Regions from separate parts of the Bradyrhizobium ontarionense genome, predicted to be linked through region 2. Evidence: riboswitches for the same ligand, from Rfam matches in the RefSeq annotation. Region 2 holds a riboswitch; each other region holds the start of a gene.
The links. A riboswitch is a leader RNA that binds a small molecule or an ion and turns the genes downstream of it on or off. The one in region 2 is predicted to bind cobalamin.
Positions count from the first base shown of each region.

Region 1: it holds a riboswitch for cobalamin, as region 2 does, so the genes downstream of both, LQG66_RS36965 (DUF1636 domain-containing protein) here and LQG66_RS33385 (TonB-dependent receptor plug domain-containing protein) in region 2, are expected to answer to the same signal.
Region 3: it holds a riboswitch for cobalamin, as region 2 does, so the genes downstream of both, LQG66_RS25720 (TonB-dependent receptor domain-containing protein) here and LQG66_RS33385 (TonB-dependent receptor plug domain-containing protein) in region 2, are expected to answer to the same signal.
Region 4: it holds a riboswitch for cobalamin, as region 2 does, so the genes downstream of both, LQG66_RS25730 (ribonucleoside-diphosphate reductase subunit alpha) here and LQG66_RS33385 (TonB-dependent receptor plug domain-containing protein) in region 2, are expected to answer to the same signal.

Region 1 is NZ_CP088156.1:8,382,993-8,386,331, forward strand. It holds gene cobO (cob(I)yrinic acid a,c-diamide adenosyltransferase) at 1-478, opposite strand, end outside; gene cobU (bifunctional adenosylcobinamide kinase/adenosylcobinamide-phosphate guanylyltransferase) at 500-1,036, opposite strand; cobalamin riboswitch at 1,084-1,275, shown strand; gene LQG66_RS36965 (DUF1636 domain-containing protein) at 1,480-1,899, shown strand; gene cobW (cobalamin biosynthesis protein CobW) at 1,896-2,933, shown strand; gene cobN (cobaltochelatase subunit CobN) at 2,943-3,339, shown strand, end outside.
Region 2 is NZ_CP088156.1:7,604,554-7,607,892, forward strand. It holds gene LQG66_RS33385 (TonB-dependent receptor plug domain-containing protein) at 1-1,856, opposite strand, end outside; cobalamin riboswitch at 2,045-2,261, opposite strand; gene LQG66_RS33390 (CbtB domain-containing protein) at 2,479-2,688, shown strand; gene LQG66_RS33395 (CbtA family protein) at 2,756-3,339, shown strand, end outside.
Region 3 is NZ_CP088156.1:5,819,718-5,823,056, reverse strand. It holds gene LQG66_RS25725 (ribonucleotide-diphosphate reductase subunit beta) at 1-766, shown strand, start outside; cobalamin riboswitch at 1,399-1,616, shown strand; gene LQG66_RS25720 (TonB-dependent receptor domain-containing protein) at 1,730-3,339, shown strand, end outside.
Region 4 is NZ_CP088156.1:5,824,278-5,827,616, forward strand. It holds gene LQG66_RS25730 (ribonucleoside-diphosphate reductase subunit alpha) at 1-2,107, opposite strand, end outside; cobalamin riboswitch at 2,227-2,442, opposite strand; gene LQG66_RS25735 (hypothetical protein) at 2,472-3,002, opposite strand; gene LQG66_RS25740 (short-chain fatty acyl-CoA regulator family protein) at 3,027-3,339, opposite strand, start outside.

The DNA of each region.
Region 1 (3,339 bases), 780 kb from region 2:
GATCGGGGCGTCGCGCCGACAGACTTGCGACGACGTCGGCGATCGGCAGATGGTCGTAGCGCAGCGCAATGTTGAGCTCGTCGAGGATCACCAGCCCGATCGAGGGATCGGCCATCAACTCCAGGGCCTTGGCCCAGGCCTTCTCGGCGGCGGCGACATCGCGTGCGCGATCCTGGGTTTCCCAGGTGAAGCCTTCGCCGAGCGTGTGCCACGACACCTGGTCGCCGAAGGCTGCGATCGCCTTGCGCTCGCCGGTCTCCCAGGCGCCCTTGCCGAACTGCACGACGCCGATGCGAAAGCCGCGGCCGAGGGCGCGCAGCATCAGGCCCCAGGCCGCCGTCGACTTGCCCTTGCCCTTGCCGGTGTGGACGATCAGCAGGCCCTTTTCGATCGACTTCGACGCGACTTCGGCATCCTGGACGGCCTTGCGGTTCTCCATCTTGGTCTTATGGCGCGCATCGTCGGCGTTCTCGGTCATCGGCATGTCCTCATCTCACCATCATTTCAAGGTCAGCGGCAGACCCGCGGCCATCAGGATCACGCGATCCGCAACGGCCGCGACGTCCTGGTTCAGTCGGCCCTGGGCATCGCGGAACGCGCGGGCAAGCGCATTGTCCGGCACGATGCCGAGACCAACCTCGTTGGATACGGCGACGATGGGACCGCGCGCCATCGCGAGCGCCTCGATCAGCTCGGCACATCGTGCCGGAACGTTCATGTCGGCGAGCATCACATTGCTGAGCCAGAGCGTCAGGCAATCGATCAGCATCGGCACGCTCGAATTTGCCTGTGCACGGACCAGGCCTGCGAGATCATGCGTGGTCTCCAGCGTCTGCCATCCCTCGGCGCGGCGTCCCTTGTGCTGCGCGATTCGGTCCTTCATTTCGTCGTCGAACGCCTGCGCGGTCGCGATGTAGATCCAGGGCGGGGCGCAGGCGGTCACGAGGGCCTCGGCGTGGCGGCTCTTGCCCGAGCGCGCGCCGCCGAGCACCAGGGTCAGGCGCGGGAGGGCAGGATGCGGGAGGGCGGGGGGCATGGCTCCGGGACGGCTCCAGGATTCCGATTGACGGGCTTCGGCTCGATCCGTATCTAACAGATGACGGTTCTCCGAAAGGAGAGATTTAGGGAACACGGTGCGGGATCACACCCAAGGCCGTGGCTGCCCCCGCAACTGTAATCGGCGAGTGTGAGGCCAAAAAGCCACTGGGAAACCGGGAAGGCGGTCTCACGCGGCGACCCGAGAGCCAGGAGACCTGCCGTCGACATTGCTGTTGGCCGACCCGTCGCGCGGGGAGTCGCGATGCTGGTTTTGATCCCGCCGGGATGGGCGGGATGCCGTCGGGTGCAGCGCATTTTACGGAACTCTTCTGGGGTCCGGAAGCGACGGAGACGGCCATGCAGTGCAATCCTTCTCGGATGATCAAAGCTCCTGTGATCAAAGCCCGTGTGATCAAAGCCCTTGGCGTGATCGCCTGATTGATGTCCGCATCAGCGAAGAGCGAGACGACGTTGTTCGTCTGCATCACCTGTCGTGCCCAGGCGGGCGAAAACGCATCGGATGATCAGCCGCGCGCCGGAGCCCGGTTGCTCGCGGCCATCGAAGCGGTGCCATCGGAGCTGCGGCCCGCCGTCACGGTCGTCCCGGTCGAATGCCTGTCGAACTGTAATCGTGCCTGTACGGTCGCCGTGACTGCGCCCGGCAAATGGACCTATGTGCTCGGCGCGCTCGATCCGGACGTGCATGCCGAGGACGTGCTGGCCTTCGCACGGCTGCACCAGCAGCACGAGGCGGGCCTGCCCGCGTGGCGGGAACGTCCCGAATACATCAGAAAAAACACCATCGCGCGCGTGCCGGCAACGCCCGCTCCAAGTCGGACACAAGAGGCACCGCTGCCATGACGAAGTCGTTCGCCAAGACGCCTTGCACCATCGTGACCGGCTTTCTCGGGGCCGGCAAGACCACGCTCGTGCGCAACCTGATCGAGACCGCGAACGGACGGCGGCTCGCCATCATCGTCAACGAGTTCGGCGATGTCGGCATCGACGGCGACATCCTCAAAGGCTGCGGCGTGCCGGATTGCCCGGAGGATCGCATCGTCGAACTCTCGAACGGCTGCCTGTGCTGCACGGTCGCCGATGATTTCGTGCCGGCGCTTCGCAGCCTTCTCGATCAGAAGGAGCCGCCCGAGCACATCGTGATCGAGACGTCCGGGCTGGCGCTGCCCAAGCCGCTGGTGCAGGCGTTCAACTGGCCCGAGATTGCGACGCGCGTCACCGTCGACGGTGTCGTGGCGGTCGTCGACGGGCCCGCCGTGATGGCGGGGCGCTTTGCCGACGATCCCGTGGCGCTTGCCGCGCAGCGCGCCGCGGACGATTCGCTCGATCACGACAATCCGCTCGAGGAGGTCTACGAGGATCAGCTGCTCTGCGCCGACCTCGTCGTGATGAACAAGAGCGACCTGATGAGCGACGAGCAGCGCAAGCATGTCGCGTCGGAGATCACGGCGAAGGTGCAGCGCGCCGTCAAGGTGATCGCGACCGAGCACGGCCGGCTGTCGGCCTCGGTGCTGCTCGGGCTCGGTGCCGCCGCGGAGGACGATCTCGCGGCGCGACCGTCGCATCACGACAATGAGGCCGAGCACGATCACGATGATTTCGAGAGCTTCGTGCTCGACGTGCCGGCGCAGGCCTCGCCGGATGCGCTCGTCGATCGCATCGCGGCGGCTGTCGATGCCCATGACGTGCTCCGGGTGAAGGGCTTCGTGGAGGTCGCGGGCAAGCCGCTGCGTCTGCTGGTGCAGGCCGTTGGCAGCCGCATCCAGCATCAGTTCGAGCGGCCGTGGCGCGCCGGTGAAGCGCGGCAGGGGCGCCTGGTGGTCATCGGTGAGCGCGGCCTCGATGCCGCTGCGATCAAGAGCCTGATCGCGGGCTAGGCGAGGCCGATGCATCTCCTGGCGACATCCGGCGCTGATATCGACGACCTCGAACAGGCCGTGGATCTTGCGCAGTCGCCTGCCGAGGTCGTGGTGCTGTCGTTCTCCGACAGCGACCTGTCCGCCCTGGCCGAGGCCTGGACGGCATCTTCAGCCGAGCTGCCGAGCCTGCGGCTTGCGAGCCTGAAACGGCTGAAGCACCCGATGTCGGTCGATCTCTATATCGACCGCGTCGTGCTCGGCGCGCGCGCCGTCGTCGTGCGCTGTCTCGGCGGGCTCGACTACTGGCGCTACGGGCTGGAGCGTCTCGCTGCCGTCTGCCGGAGCCGCGGCATCCTGTTCGCGGCGCTGCCGGGCGATGACCGCGCCGACGAACGGCTCGATGCGTTGTCGACATTGCCGCCGG
Region 2 (3,339 bases):
CGCAGGTTCACGACCGTATAGCCGGGTGCCACGAGTCCGGTGGTCATGCCGTCGCGGCTGACGTCGGGCCAATTGCCGATGCGCAGTACGGTGGCCGATACGGTGAGCGCATCGACAGGCCTCCACACCGCCGTTGCGCTCCATTTTTCCTTGGGACGGCGCAGCAGCTGCTGGCCGGTGGTTGCGTCGATCGCGCGGGTGAACGTGTAGTCCGCGCGCAGCGAGATCCGGTCCGTGAGCCGCGCCGTCACGAAGCTCTCGGTGCCTTCGGTGGTGGCGAGCCCGACATTGGCGTAGGAGGTGAAGGTCGCGTTGAAATTGATCAGGTTGGTGATGCTGTTGTGGAAGTAGGTCGTGCCGAAGCGAACGCGGTCCTCGAACAGCGGCTGCTCGAAGCCCGCGTCGTACCCGGTGCTCTCCTCGGGCCTGAGGTTCGGATTGGCGAAGAAGTTGAACGCGACAAAGTCCTGATAGAGCTGGCTCAAGGTCGGCGCCTTGAAGCCGGTGCCATAGCTGGCCTTCAGCTTGGTCTCCGTGACCGGCAGGATCACGGCCGGCGCGATCCGATAGGTGCCATGTCCGCCGAACCGATCGTTGACGTCGTTGCGCAGGCTCGCGACCAGGAACATGCGGCTTGCGAACTCTGTCTGCAGCTCGATGAAGCCGGCCTTGTTGCCGTTCTCGGCGGTGAGGCCCGTGGTCCGCAGGCGGTCGGTCTGCTGCTCGAGCCCGACGATGACGTTGTTGTGCGGAGCGAGCTCGGTCACCGCGTGCCAGTCGTATTTGATGTGCTCGCCGGTCGAGACTGCGGCGACGGGATCGCCGGCCGCGAGATCGCACGTCCGGTTGTTGACGGTGTTGACGGCGAAATAGTTCTTGATGCGACCGTCGAGCAGTGACCATACGGCTTCCTCGCGCGTGGCGAGCTGGTGCACGACATGGGTGCTCTGGGCCGCGTTCGGGACGCTGGGAAAGCCGCCGTCGCCGGTGAACAGCAACGTCGCGTCGGTGACGCGGACCACCGAATTCAGCGTCCAGGCCTCGTTGAGGTCGATGCCGAATTTGCTCGAGGCGGTGACGTTGTCGTAGGCGTCGCCGATCGCCTTCTGCCCGGCCGGGAGCAACTGCTGCGGCGTGACCGGAATGTCGCCGGCATGGAGATGCGCGACATTGACGGCGTAGTTGACATTGTCCTGCGCGCCGCTGACCCCGGCCGACTGGTTGAAGGTCTGATACGATCCGGTCTCGATCGAGGCGGTCGCGCGCGCCGGTCCATCGCCCTTGCGGGTGATCACCGAGATGACGCCGCCGATCGCATCCGAGCCATAGAGGCCGCTCTGCGGTCCCCTGAGCACCTCGATCTGCTGGATGTCCGAGGTCAGCAGGTGGGCGAAGTCGAACGCGCCGTTGGCGCTGGTGACGTCGCCGACCTCGATGCCGTCGATCAGGATCTTGGTGTGATTGGCGTTGGTCCCGCGCGTGAAGACCGAGCTTTGGCCACCAGGACCGCCGGTCCGCACGACGTTCAATCCGGGAATGGTGGCGAGGATGTCGGGCACCCCGCGGAACTGCTGCGTGGCGATGTCCTTAGCCGTGACGACCGTGATCGCGTTCGCCACATGGGCGGCTGGCGTCACGATGCCGGTCGGACTGACGACGAGTTGTGCGTTGGCCTGGGCGGGGGCAACGGGGGCCTGCGAGGCCGCTGGCTGCGATGGGCGTGCTCGCGACGTCTGTACCCCGCGCTGCATAGCCGGCTTCGGGCCTGGCGGCTTACGTGGCGCGTCGACCTCGACCGGGGGCAGCAGGTTGGGGGAGGCGGATTGCTGGGCGGTGGCCGGAGCCGCGCCGAACATGGCGATGGAGAACAGGACGCTGGACGACAACAAACCGGCGCGATGGCGCCGGGCGACAGATAGCAATGAGAACACGAGGGAACCTCGGCATGACGTCAGTGGCACGTCACCGCGAACGAGGTCTCACACCGGCCAATGAAGCCCGGCGTGAAAACGATGCCAATAAACGCCCCGACCGGCATCCTCGCGTGTGACCACGGCTGACGGCAGGTCTCCTGGCTCGCGGGTCAGTACCTCGACGTCGCCTTCCCGGGACCGAGATTTCCCAGTGGCCTATGACGCGAGATTCGCCGCTTACAGTTGCGGGGGCAGCTGCGGCCTTCGGATGATCCCGCGTGGGGGATCCGTCCGTCACCGCATTCCCTTTTGAGCCCCGGTGGGGGCACCGTCGCCGCCAGCGTAGAAGCCGGCCGAAGTCGGAGTCAATCGATCCCTCGGGCTTTCCCACGACCGGCGGCGATTGTTGCCGAAGCATCACGCCGGTCTTGCCGGGGATGCGGATCACTTTCGACTATCGGTCCGTCGGAGATCGCGGTTATAATGTTACCAGACATCGTTTTCGCGTTGGCGCGCCGCTTGGTGCGGCCTCGGCGAGCCGAACGGCAATATAAGGAGCTTCATCGTGGCAACAGCGACGTCCCTTCCAGTCACTCTGCCCACAGCCATTCCCGTGCGCGAGATTCTGCCGTGGGCGATCTTCGGCGGCCTGATGCTCGCTCTCGGCATCTATTTCGTCGGCGTCGAGGAGGGCGCGGCCGCCCTGTTCAGCAGCACGTACGTCCACGAATTCGTCCATGACGGACGGCATCTGCTCGGGTTCCCCTGCCACTGAACGGTCGGAGCCGCCTGTTGCACGCCCGTCGTGACGGCGCGGACGGCGCATCTGTAAGAGACGATCGATGACGGGGCGATTGCTCCTGCGTGGAATGCTGGCCGGCTTGGTCGCCGCACTTCTTTCCTTCGGCTTTCTCAAGCTGGCCGGCGAATCATCCGTCGAGCGCGCGATTGCCTTCGAGACCACGCTGGATGAGGCGAAGGCCAAAGCCGGGGCGGAAGAGGCCGCGGCCAAAGGCCAGCCTGCGCCAGTCGCGGCGGCCGAACCCGAGCTCGTCAGCCGGCCCGTCCAGGCCGGTGTCGGACTGTTGACCGGCGTTGTCGTCTACAGCACGGCGTTCGGCGGCCTGTTTGCGTTGGCATTTGCGCTTGCCTACCGCCGCATGGCCGATCTTGGTGCGCGGGCCAGCTCGGCGTTGCTCGCCGCGGCCGGCTTCATCGCCGTTTACGTGACGCCCATGCTCAAATACCCGGCCAATCCCCCGTCGGTCGGACTGGCCGAAACGATTGGGATGCGGACCAGCCTGTATTTCGCGATGATCCTGATCTCGCTCGCCGCGATGGTCGCCGCGGGCATGTTGCGCATCCGCCTGGTTTCGCGTGTCGGCGCGTGGAATGCGGCGCTGATTGCGGCGGGGATCTATATCGT
Region 3 (3,339 bases), 1.8 Mb from region 2:
CAACATCGTGCTGGCGATCTACCGCCACCTCACCAACCCGGAATGCCGGCAATATCTGCTGCGACAGGCCTTTGAGGAGGCCGTTCATACCCACACCTTCCAGTACGTCGTCGAGAGCCTCGGTCTCGACGAAGGCGAGCTCTTCAACATGTACCGCGAGGTGCCATCGATCACCGACAAGGCGGCCTGGGCGCTGAAGCACACGCAGCACCTCGACGACCCCACCTTCAGGACCGGAACGCCGGAGCATGACCAGGCCTTCCTGCGCGATCTCGTCGCGTTCTATGTCGTGTTCGAAGGCATGTGGTTCTACACCGGCTTCGCGCAGATCCTGTCGCTCGGCCGCCGCAACAAAATGGTCGGCATCGCCGAGCAGTACCAGTACATCCTACGCGACGAGAGCATCCATTTGAACTTCGGCATCGACGTCATCAACCAGATCAAGATCGAAAATCCGCATCTGTGGACCCCTGACTTCCAGGAGGAACTGCGCGGCATGCTGCGGGAGGCAGCCGAGCTCGAGGCCGCCTACGGGCGTGATACGATGCCCCGCGGCTTTCTGGGACTGAATGCAGCGCTATGCGAGCAGTACATGCACTTCATCACCAATCGCCGCTGCGCCCAGATCGGACTGCCGCCCGTGTTTGCGGAGGCAGAGAACCCGTTTCCATGGATGTCGGAGGCGATGGATCTGAAGAAGGAGAAGAACTTCTTCGAGACGCGCGTGATCGAGTACCAGAATGGCGGCGCGCTGAGCTGGGACTAGACCGCATCGCCAGGAACGTCGATGACATGATGCCGGGATCCGCAATGGATCCCGGCACATTCGACGCAGAGCAAGTGATCTATCAGACCAATGTTGCGGCCGGCCCGGCCGGTCGCATCCATGCATGAGCCAGTGATCCATCACCGCTAAATAAGCGGCCGTTGTCGGCGTCTTCAGGCCTCTCACCAGCAGCCAGCAACTGCCGGCTGCGAGGACGAGGACGGTGAGACAGGTCAGGATGGTCGGCGCATGGAAAGGCGCCACGGCCCACTCCGGCTCGATGATCACGCCGCTGCCGAATGCTCCGCTGCTGTTGGAGCACAGAGTTGCAAATGCCGGGTCCGCGGCAATGTCGGCCGCGATCCGGGCGCTGCACCCCGGCTCGGGAACGTCCGTTCGATCTGGACACTGACGGCGGGACTGCTCGGACGGCATTCGCCGCCGTTATGGCCGGGCATCGTCGATAAATCGATAGCCGAACGCGGGTTGCCTCGTTGCGCCGTGCCTCGCTTCGCGAGTCGCTCGCAGAAGTCATCCCGGCCGGAGAGACGACATGGTTGTCACGCTTGAGCAACAGTGCAGGTTAGACATCCGTATACCCGATCGACCGATTGACTCGAACTTTGACAAACTCTTAACATGAACGCGACGGTGCCCCCTAACAGGGGCTCAAAAGGGAATGCGGTGCCGGACAAGTCTCGCAGGAGACATGATCGAAGGCCGCAGCTGCCCCCGCAACTGTAAGCGGCGAATCTCGCGCCAGATGCCACTGGGAAATCTCGGTCCCGGGAAGGCGGCGTGGAGGTGACGACCCGCGAGCCAGGAGACCTGCCGTCAGCCGTGGTCACACGCGAAGATGCCGGTCGGGGCGTTTATTGGCATCGTTTCTGCGCCGGATAGTATTATCTGGTGTGGGACCTCGTTCGCGGTGACGTGCCACTGACGTCATGCCCAGGGTCCCTCGTGTTCTCTTTTCTGTCTATCGCCCGGCGCGAACGCGCCGGCCTGTTGTCGTCGACCGCTCTTTTCGCTCTCGCCGCTTTCGGGGCAGCCCCGGCGAATGCCCAGCAGTCCGCCTCTCCCAACCTGCTGCCGCCCGTCGAGGTCGACCCGCCGCGGGTGACGCCACGACCAAAACCCGTCGTGCAGCGCGCGACGCAGACGCCGCGGGTACGGCCGCCACAGCCTATGCCCTCACAGGCCCCAGTTGCCACGTCGGCACCGGCTAACGCACAACTCGTCGTCAGCCCGACCGGCATCGTGACGCCGGCCGCCAACGTGGCGAACGCGATTTCGGTGGTCACGGAGAAGGACATCGCCACGCAGCAGTTACGCAGCGTGCCAGACATCCTCGCCACCATTCCCGGATTGAACGTCGTGCAGACCGGCGGCCCTGGTGGCCAGAGCTCGGTCTTCACCCGCGGGACCAACTCCAATCACACCACGATCCTGATCGACGGCATCGACGTCGGTGACGTCACCAATGCCAATGGCGCCTTCGACTTCGCCCATTTGCTGACCTCGGACATCCAGCAGTTCGAGGTGCTCAGGGGCCCACAGAGCGGCCTCTATGGCTCCGATGCGATCGGCGGCGTGATCTCGGTCGTCACGCGCAAGGGCGATGGCCCGGCGCGAGCGACGGCCTCGATCGAGGCCGGCTCGTTCCAGACCTTCAACCAGTCGGCCGGCGTCAGCGGCTCGCAGGACAATGTGAACTACGCGGTCAATGTCGCGCATCTCCATGCCGGCGACATCCCCGTAACGCCGCAGCAGCTGCTGCCGGCAGGACAGAAGGCGATCGGCAACGCCTACGACAACGTTACCGCCTCGACCAAATTCGGGATCGACCTCAACGAGGCCTGGACGCTGAATTCGGTGATCCGCTACACCGACGCCACCCTGCTGTTCACTGGCGATGGCGGCTTTCCCAGCGTCCCGAACGCGGCCCAGAGCACCCATACCGTGCACCAGTTCGCGACGCGCCAAGAAGCGGTGTGGTCGCTGCTCGACGGCCGGATCAGGAACTATTTCGGCGTCAACTATGTGAACAACCGGACGTCCGACCTCACGGCGGGCGATCCGATTGCCGCGATCTCGACCGGTGAGCGTATCAAATACGACTGGCACGCGGTCACCGAGCTCGCTCCGCACAACAACTTCATCGTCGGTCTCGAGCAGCAGACCGACCGGCTGCGGACGACGGGTCTTGCGGCCGAGAACGGCAACAAGGCCGGTTTCATCGAGCTGCAGAGCGAGTTCGCAAAGCGCGTGTTCGTGGTCGCGAGCCTGCGCAACGACGTCAACGATCAATTCGGCGGCCACGGCACCTATCGGATTGCGCCGGCCGTCATCCTGCCGTTCACCGAGACCAAGCTGAAGGCGAGCTACGGCACCGGTTTCAAGGCGCCGACCTTGAGCCAGCTCTACCAGGACTTCCCGGCCTTCAACTTCTTCGCCAACCCGAACCTCAAGCCGGAGCAGAGCACCGGCTATGATGCGGGATTCGAGCAGCCGCTGTTCGAAGAACGCTTCCGGTTTGGTACGACCTACTTCCACAACAGCATCACGAACCT
Region 4 (3,339 bases), 1.8 Mb from region 2:
CGGACGACGCTGCGATTGCGCAATAGCTGATCGCCTCCATGCTGCTGTCGGCGAACGTGACCGCCGCTTCGGAGGCAATCGGAATCCGCATCGCGTGCAGTGCGTCCTGGAAACCCATCAGGCCGAGACCGACCGGCCGGTGACGAAGATTGGAGCGGCGTGCCTCGGGGATGGTGTAGAAGTTGATGTCGATGACGTTGTCGAGCATCCGCACGGCAGTCTTCACCGTCCGCTGCAGCTTGCCGAAATTGAGGCCGTCGGCCGTGACGTGGGCGAGCAGATTGATCGAGCCGAGATTGCAGACGGCCACCTCGTCGTGGGAGGTATTGAGCGTGATCTCCGTGCAGAGGTTCGACGAATGCACCACGCCTGCGTGCTGCTGCGGCGAGCGCAGATTGCAGGGATCCTTGAAGATGATCCAGGGGTGGCCGGTCTCGAACAGCATGGTCAGCATGCGCCGCCACAGATCGGCGGCCCGGACGGTCTTGAACACCCTGAGCTCGCCGCGTGCGGCCTTGGCTTCATAGGCCGCATAGCGCTCGGCAAAGGCCTTGCCCGTCAGGTCATGCAAATCGGCCGCTTCGTCGGGCGAGAACAAGGTCCATTCCCGGTCCTCGGCAACGCGCTGCATGAACAGGTCCGGCACCCAGTTGGCGGTGTTCATGTCGTGGGTGCGGCGGCGGTCGTCGCCCGTGTTCTTGCGCAGATCGAGGAACTCCTCGATGTCGACGTGCCAGGTCTCGAGATAGGCGCAGACCGCGCCCTTGCGCTTGCCGCCCTGGTTGACCGCGATCGCGGTGTCGTTGGCTACCTTCAGGAAAGGGATGATGCCCTGGCTCTCGCCATTCGTGCCCTTGATGTGCGCTCCGAGCCCGCGGACCGGCGTCCAGTCGTTGCCGAGTCCGCCGGAATACTTCGCGAGCAGGGCATTGTCCTTGATCGATTTGAAGATGCCGTCGAGGTCGTCGGATACGGTGGTCAGGAAGCAGGACGATAATTGTGGGCGTAGCGTCCCGGCGTTGAACAGCGTCGGCGTCGACGCCATGAAGTCGAACGATGACAGCAGATCGTAGAATTCGATCGCACGCGCCTCGCGGTCGATCTCGCGGAGCGCGAGGCCCATGGCGACGCGCATGAAGAAGGCCTGCGGCAGCTCGATCCGCTTGCCACGCTCGTGCAGGAAATAGCGGTCATACAGGGTCTGCAGGCCGAGGAACTGAAACTTGAGGTCGCGTTCCGGCTTCAGGGCAGCCGCGATCCTGTCGAGGTCGAAGCGGGCGAGTTCGGGATCGAGCAGCTCGGCAGCAATACCGGTCTTCACATAGGCCGGGAAATACTCACCGTAGCGGGTCGTCATGTCGGCCTGCGACGCAGAGGTGGCAACGCCGTGGACATGAGAGAGCACCTCACCGCGCAATTTGTCGAGCAGCAGGCGGGCGCTGACATAGGCGTAGTTGGGCTCCTGCTCGACCAGGGTCCGTGCGGCCATGATCGGCGCGAGTGCCAATTCGTCGTGAGTGATGCCGTCGTAGAGATTGCGGGTCGTCTCGGCGAGGACCGGCGCAGCCGATACGCCGTCGAGACCGGAGCATGCCTCGTTGATGATCAGCTCCAGCCGGCGGCGGTCGAGCCTGGCGCGCGATCCGTCGGCCAGCGTGACGCGCAGCACCGGCTCCGCGGCTTGCGTCCGCTCGGCGGCGACGTCTGCGGCCCGCTTGCGTGAACGCTCCTCGCGGTACAGCACATAGGCGCGTGCAACCTTGTGGTGCTCGCTGCGCATCAGCGCGAGCTCGACCTGATCCTGCACGTCCTCGATGTGGAAGGTTCGGCCGTCGCCGGCGCGGCGCATCAACGCCGAGACGACCTCGGCGGTCAGCTGCTCGACACTTTCATGCACCCGGCGCGATGCAACCGCGCTGTTGCCCTCCACGGCGAGGAAAGCCTTGGTCATTGCCACCGAGATCTTGGTGGCGTCGAATGGAGTGACCTTGCCGTTGCGGCGGATGATCTGCATGCCGGGCGCGCTTTGCGCGGCAGCCGGCGGGTCGGAACGCAATTGGATGATGGATGCGGAATCGCTGTCGGCGAAGGTCGAGCTGAGTGACATCAAGGGCCCCGTGATGCGCAGTTTGCATTTGGACGGGGCAGACAGGGGCGCAGCAGCGCACCGCGCGGCGAAACGCCGAACGATGCCGTGCCAGCGACCGCCGGGACACCCCGCCCGTGGACGTTCAGGTTGTCGCGGCAGGTCTCCTGGCTCGCAGGTCATCGCTCGCCTCCCGCCTTCCCGGCGCGGTTGCGCCAGTGACGTCATTCGGAGGCAGCTCGCTGCTGACAGTTGCGGGGGCAGCGCCGGAATTCCACCTGTCAAAGTGGTTCACCGGCTTCCCTCTTAGCCACCACATCTTGCGAAGCAGTGGAACCGTGACGTCCATATGTGGTGATATTCGATGCGGAGTGTCAACGATTCGTTAGCGGCCCTGGAAAGATTCGCTGTGGAGGGGACGCGGTTCCGTGCCCGCATCGGCGCGCCGCCACGCCGCGACCTGATCGGGGCGCGCGGCCAGGCTGCGGATGACCTCTGGGGCGTAGATGGGAAGGCTCACCTGCTTCTTGCCTTGACTGAAGAAAGACTGCCCGGCGCTTGGCAAGCGACCGTCCTTCGACCAGCGCCGTCGTTCGGCCCCTGAAATCGAGAGAATCTGTTCCACGGTCTTGGCGGACAGAGGCTGCTGCTGCAACAGGCCGAGCCGTTCCTCGACGACCGCGCAGAGCGACAGGATCTCGGCTTCTGTCGCACGCGGGCACGCGATCGAGACACCGGATGCAGTATCTTGCACCACGCAATCGAGCTTCTGTCGAAAGATCGAGCGCATCAGCCGCAGGGCTGTGTTCGCTTTCTTGGTGCTGCCCGAGGTCAGCTGCTGCGAGGGGGAGAACTCGACCGTGCGCAAGGACGCCACTTTGGACGTATCGAGGTAACGATCACGCTCTGCACTCATGCACGTGTCATCGGGCTGACGATGTCATCTGGCTGAACTTGCATATGGCGCAAAGGACGATTGCCTTTCGTCGATGACCAGCGGGCGCCCAAGCGGCGGAAAGGCGCGCTGTGGGCAGTTCGCACGTTCGCACACCTTGCATCCGGTGCCAATGGGAGTGGCTGACGCAGCATTGTCGACGTTCAATTCGCTTGCATAGACGATTTCGGGGGCGTGCCTGACGTCGCATCCCAGGGCGACGGCGAACGTCTTGTTCAGCGAGCCATAGCCGCCCCTTCGGTGTGTGACCGTGCGCGCGATCCAGAGATAGGTTCGCTCGTCCGGCATCCGCGCGAGT